Peribacillus sp. FSL E2-0218: one gene and its partner. The protein of the gene in region 1 interacts with the protein of each later gene in a pairwise test. Links are inferred from orthologs where the notes say so. Each region holds a gene or a part of one and is shown on either strand. Other genes may lie near its edges.

Evidence for each region.
Region 2: the proteins of topA (region 1) and MHI53_RS23745 interact in binary tests that used the Escherichia coli proteins (3 or more experiments, as listed by UniProt). The link is inferred for Peribacillus sp. FSL E2-0218 from one-to-one orthologs.

The regions. Positions count from the first base shown.
Region 1 is NZ_CP150304.1:1,700,793-1,704,027, forward strand. What follows is about bases 245-3,142. They hold topA (type I DNA topoisomerase), read left to right. Parts: upstream 245-604; coding sequence 605-2,680; downstream 2,681-3,142. Other genes in these bases: dprA (DNA-processing protein DprA), read left to right, coding at 245-352; trmFO (FADH(2)-oxidizing methylenetetrahydrofolate--tRNA-(uracil(54)-C(5))-methyltransferase TrmFO), read left to right, coding at 3,111-3,142. Also shown: more of dprA, read left to right, coding at 1-244; more of trmFO, read left to right, coding at 3,143-3,235. UniProt on the Escherichia coli protein: Releases the supercoiling and torsional tension of DNA, which is introduced during the DNA replication and transcription, by transiently cleaving and rejoining one strand of the DNA duplex.
Region 2 is NZ_CP150304.1:4,892,580-4,895,745, forward strand. The notes cover bases 238-3,066. They hold MHI53_RS23745 (YigZ family protein), read left to right. Parts: upstream 238-1,248; coding sequence 1,249-1,884; downstream 1,885-3,066. Other genes in these bases: MHI53_RS23740 (sensor histidine kinase), read right to left, coding at 238-621; MHI53_RS23750 (LCP family protein), read left to right, coding at 2,062-3,066. Outside these bases: more of MHI53_RS23740, read right to left, coding at 1-237; more of MHI53_RS23750, read left to right, coding at 3,067-3,087.

The DNA of each region.
Region 1 (3,235 bases):
TATGCAAATATACCCAAAGTCCAACATTCCCCTTGCAGAGAGAATCATGGCTAAAGGGGTGCTCATTTCTGAGACTCCACCGGAAATGAGAGCGGAACCATGGATGTTCCCGCTAAGGAACCGTATCATCAGCGGATTATCACAAGGAGTGTTCGTTGTGGAGGCAAAAGAAAAAAGCGGTTCCTTAATAACGGCACAAACGGCTTTGGAGCAGGGGCGTGAGGTGTTTGCACTTCCAGGAAATGTAACGAGTCCAGAATCAATCGGGACCAATCAATTGATTTCCGATGGAGCCAAACTTGTTTTGAATTCCAAGCAGATCGAGGAAGAGTTTTTTCGCAATATAATATAGAAGATAGACGGAAAATCAGCCAGGGAATTAGTAAAAAAAGGCGATTTTTACCTGAATGGGTTGAAATATTAGACAAAAGGGTTGAAAATATTGTAAAACTGTTATAAGTTTTGCAAATGGAATCTCTTAGCTAAAATGGTTAGGAATATGTAAGTCAACATGCTTTGAAAAGTAATGGGGTGTTGACAAATGATTTTTGTATGATTAATAATAGTGAAGATTTATATTACCTCTTTGAGGAGGATTTATTGGATGTCAGAATACTTAGTGATTGTGGAATCGCCTGCGAAGGCGAAAACGATAGAACGCTACTTGGGAAAAAAATATAAAGTAAAGGCTTCCATGGGGCATGTGCGTGATTTGCCTAAAAGTCAAATGGGTGTCGATGTTGAACATGAATATGAACCTAAATATATAACGATCCGCGGCAAAGGCCCGGTTTTAAAAGAATTGAAAACCGCTGCAAAAAAAGCGAAAAAAATATATCTCGCAGCTGACCCCGACAGAGAAGGTGAAGCCATTGCCTGGCATTTGGCTCACAGTCTCGATGTGGATATCAACTCCGATTGCCGCGTGGTTTTCAATGAAATCACGAAAGAAGCGATCAAAGAATCATTTAAATCGCCGAGGCCGATCAACATGAAATTGGTTGATGCACAACAGGCAAGAAGGATCTTGGATCGCTTGGTCGGCTACAATATTAGCCCGCTGTTATGGAAAAAAGTAAAAAAAGGCCTAAGTGCTGGACGGGTCCAATCGGTCGCTGTAAGGATGATCATCGACCGGGAGAAAGAAATCAAAGATTTTAACCCGGAAGAGTATTGGACAATCAAGGCGGATTTCGTGAAAGGAAAAGAACAGTTTGAAGGTTCCTTTTTCAGTATCGGGGGAGAGCGTAAAGAATTAAACAACGAAGAGGACGTCAAAAAAGTACTCGCTTCTTTAAAAGGCAGTGAATTCACTATCGGCGCCGTGGCTAAAAAGGAAAGAAAACGTAATCCGGCAGCACCTTTTACGACGTCTTCCCTGCAACAAGAAGCGGCACGAAAATTGAATTTCCGTGCAAAGAAAACGATGATGCTTGCCCAGCAGCTTTACGAAGGAATCGAGCTTGGAAAGGAAGGGACAGTCGGATTAATCACTTATATGAGGACGGACTCGACCCGGATTTCCGATATTGCTAAACAGGAAGCCCATACCTTCATCCAAAATAGTTATGGGAAGGATTATGTACAGGTTGAACAGCGCAAAGAGAAAAAGCAGACCAATGCACAGGATGCGCATGAAGCAGTTCGGCCAACCAGCACATTACGTGAACCTAATATCGTCAAGGAGTATTTATCCAGAGATCAATTCCGTCTATATAAATTGATCTGGGAACGGTTCGTTTCGAGCCAAATGTCATCGGCGGTCATGGACACAATGAGCATTGACCTTCATAATGGCGATGTAATCTTCAGGGCCAATGGGTCCAAAATCAAGTTTCCAGGTTTCATGAAGGTATATGTGGAAGGTTCCGATGACTCTGTGGAAGAAAAGGAAAATTCCCTTCCGGATGTAAAGAAAGGCGATCAACTCTTTTCGAAAGATGTCGAGCCGAAACAGCATTTCACACAGCCGCCGCCCCGCTATACAGAAGCGAGGCTTGTCAAAACCTTAGAAGAACTTGGTATAGGCCGACCTTCTACATATGCACCTACCTTGGATACGATTCAAAAACGGGGCTATGTTACCTTGGACAATAAACGATTCATCCCGACAGAGCTTGGTGAAATTGTCCTTGAATTGATACGTGAATTCTTCCCGGATATTCTTGATGCCGAGTTCACGGCCAAGATGGAGCAGGAATTCGATAGCGTCGAAGAAGGCAGCATCGAATGGATTAAGGTCATTGATGAATTTTATAAAGAGTTTGCGGTTCATTTGGCTAAAGCCGAGGTCGAAATGGAGAAAATCGAGATCAAAGATGAGCCTGCTGGAGAAGATTGTACGGAATGCGGCCATGAAATGGTCTTTAAAATGGGGCGCTACGGGAAGTTCATGGCATGCAGTAATTTCCCGGATTGCCGTAACACCAAACCGATCGTGAAAGAGATTGGTGTGAAATGCCCGAAATGTAAAGAAGGGAACATCATTGAAAGGAAGAGTAAAAAACGCCGCATATTTTACGGTTGTGATACTTACCCTGGATGCGACTTCATCTCTTGGGATAAGCCCCTTCCTCGTAGTTGTCCTAAATGTGAGGGCACACTTGTTGAGAAAAAGCTCAAAAAAGGTGTGCAGGTCCAGTGTATGGACTGTGATTTCAAAGAAACGCCTCAAGCGTAGAGTTAAATGGGATGGAACGGTGCTTTGTGCCTGCATCCGGAAGAAAACTCAATATAGACCGACTCGGCATTCGCCGAGTTTCTTTATGTTCCTGGAAGTATGGTATCATGGTAACGAGCACAATTACTTCCCAAGAAGAAAATGGATGGAACATGAAACTTTTTTATTTGGGTGATGTGATGTAAAATTCAGTGGACAAGTGTATTCCTTTAAAGATATAATTCCTCTTTGCGCCAAATTATCCACTTAGGAAAAAAGGTTGGCAAGAGAAATGCCGTATCCAAGGCATATGCTTTATAATTATCGTTAGCAGGAGTAGGTATTTCTTAGAATAAATACATAAATATCGTTAAAAATGAAACGCTTATGAATGCAATTTTAATGATAAATGATCCTGTCTTATCATATCTATACATGGAGGTTCGAAAAAATGAAAGAAACAAAAGTAAGTGTTATCGGTGCGGGGCTTGCTGGAAGTGAAGCGGCTTGGCAGTTAGCTAAAAGAGGAATTAAAGTGGATCTATACGAAATGCGTCCGGTAAAACAAACGCCAGC
Region 2 (3,166 bases), 3.2 Mb from region 1 along the record:
TTCAATCAAGTCTGAACGCATCATGACATTCGCGAGCATTTGTGCTGGACCATCATGAATTTCCCGCGAGAGCTTCTTGCGTTCCTGCTCCTGGGCTTCAATTATCTTCAAGCCGAAGTCTTGTTTGCGTTTCGCTTCCTGCAATGCTTCCCCTACGAATTTCAGGTCCTGGGTCAAATAGTTTTGTACGACCGATATTTGCGAAACAAGATGTACCGCTTTATCGATCGTCTGCTGCAGGGCCCGTAACCTTAATTCAAGTTCATCCCGGCGATTTCGAAGTTCCTTCTCCAATTGCCGGTTTATTTGCAGGTCGACTTGCAGCTTGTGTGCCCTTTCATAAGCATCCCGTACCTGCTCTTCAGAAAAATGGTTGAAGTGCATACTGACCTCGGAAAGCCTTTTTCGAGCAAATCTGGCTTTTGAATCCAGTGCATCGCTGTCGGTTATTACAATGGCAACCCTGATTTTCACATCATCAAGCTCTTTTGTTAATGATTCAAAATCTTTGCGGCATTGCTCGCCGATGTCAAAGACTTCATCCTTGCTTTCACTAACAGTGCTCACCATTGTTTCTAAGATCTTGTCCAATGCCTTAGCATCAACCTTTTTTATGGACATTAAGATCCCTCCACTTAAATCAAAAGACTTAAAAAATTTATTGTCTTAAAGACTATGTATATGGAAAAAAGTTCTTTCCTTTTTCATGAATGGTTATTTCAGGAAACGTTAATATGCAGTAACCTTCATGAACATATTGTACCAAAAAAAGAAGAAAAATACGTTAATTTCATTGTCAAATTTTTACGAAATGTACATATATGGTACATATCTCCCGGTTATAGGTATTATGGCCGAATTGGTAGTCTACCATACCCTTTAAAGGCAAATCCATTCCCATTAGCCCAATACAAATGATCCTTTTCAATCGAATCGACTATTCCACTCCATTGATTATTATATGAAACAGATCGATTTATTAAATGGCAAAATCATCGAATTGAACGGGCACGATCGGAACAAGCGAGGACTTGTGACCAAAACCCGTTGTTTTTCGTAAATGTTATTCTTTTAAGCATAATATTCGCTGCACACATGACAGGCAATAGAACTAATTATAACACGGACTTCTTTTTCTTATATTAAAGTTTCTTTACACATCTGCCCCAAAAACGAAACAGGATTGCCACTTTTTACACAAAGACTTATAATGAATCAACTAATAGTAAGTATGAAGGTGGAATAGGTATGCTCACTCAATATTTAACGGTGGCAGGACGCGGGGAACATGAAATCATCATCGAGAAATCCCGTTTCATCTCGCACATTACCCGAGCCGAAACGGAAGAAGACGCCCAGGCATTCATCCAGGAAATCAAGAAAAAGCATAAAGATGCTACACATAATTGTTCAGCCTATATGATCGGTGAACAAAACCAAATCCAAAAGGCCCTCGATGATGGGGAGCCAAGCGGCACGGCAGGCGTCCCGATCCTTGAGGTTCTTAAGAAAAAAGATTTGAAGGACACCGCCGTAGTGGTCACAAGATATTTCGGGGGCATCAAGCTAGGTGCCGGAGGTCTCATCCGCGCTTATAGCAAATCGACTTCAGAAGGGATAAATGCCACTGGCATCGTCATCAGAAAGTTAATGCGGGTCATTTCGACAACGATCGACTATACGTGGCTTGGAAAATTGGAGAACGAATTACGTTCTTCCATCTATCAAATAAAGGAAATTCAATACCTCGATCAGGTAACGATCCTCGTATACGCGGAAGAGGCACAAAAAGAATCCTATATCTCCTGGATGACAGAGCTGACAAATGGTCAAGGACAGATCGCAGAAGGCGAAATGCTTTATTTGGAAGAGGCATTCGCCTGATTTCCCCCTGCATTTTTTTCCTTTTTTAGGTTGTAATACAATTGAAAAGAAATATTTATTTTACGAATTTATTAAATCATTGTAAAATTAGGGTTAATATATGACGAAATATAAATAGATAGATTCGAAAAATAGCGATTTATGTCTGAAGTTCGTTATTTAAAAGGAGAAGAAAAGATGTCTACTACTAGGCGTGTCTATAAAATAAAAAAGACAAAGAAAAAAAGGCGAAAGAGGCTGTGGATATTCCTGGTGCCCCTGCTTGTACTGGGCCTGGGCGCTTCCACTTATGCTGCAACTCTATATATGAAGGCACAGAATGTATTCCATGATTCGTATGATCCGGTGGAGGCTTCGGCGAAGCGGAGTGCATCCGTCGATCCTCTCGAAGATAATTTCTCGATCCTCTTCATAGGAATCGATGATAGTGACGAACGTGACTATCAAGGAAATTCACGCTCGGATGCGCTAATCCTGGCTACATTCAATAAAGATCAAAAGTCGATTAAACTTTTAAGCATTCCACGTGATTCATATGTGTATGTACCTGCCAAGGGAGTCACCACAAAAATCAATGCGGCCCATGCAGCCGGAGGTCCAAAGGCGACGATGGACACCGTGGAGGAATTATTTGATGTCCCTGTCGATTATTATGTCCGCATGAACTTCAATGCTTTCATAGATGTTGTCGATTCATTGGATGGAATCGAAGTGGACGTACCATACGAAATGCACGAAATGGATTCACATGACAAAAAGAATGCGATCCATCTGGAAAAAGGAATTCAAACGGTTGATGGTGAAGAAGCCCTTGCCTTTGCCCGGACACGTAAACAGGACAGTGATATCCAACGCGGCGAGCGTCAGCAGGAAGTCCTTAAAGCCATCATCTCCAAGGCAACATCCGCTGGGTCTTTAACGAAGTATACAGACGTAATGGAAGCTGTCGGTGACAATATGACAACGAACCTACAATTCTCACAAATTAAAGGTTTCATAAAATATGTAACTGGCGATAACGGCCTTAATCTTGAGACACTCAAGCTTGAAGGACAGGATTCCACCATTAACGGAACCTACTATTATCAGCTGAATGAAACATCCGTAGCCAATACAAAGCTATTGCTTCAATCACATTTGAATTTGGGACCTAAAGAAGTCACCAATCAAACCGAAGCCGTCCAGCCACAAATAGAAGAATGATAAAAAACCCCACTTGTAAAAGTGGGGTTTTTTCTGTAAACCTAAACAAAAAAAGGCTCCAACCGCGTACAGGCACGGT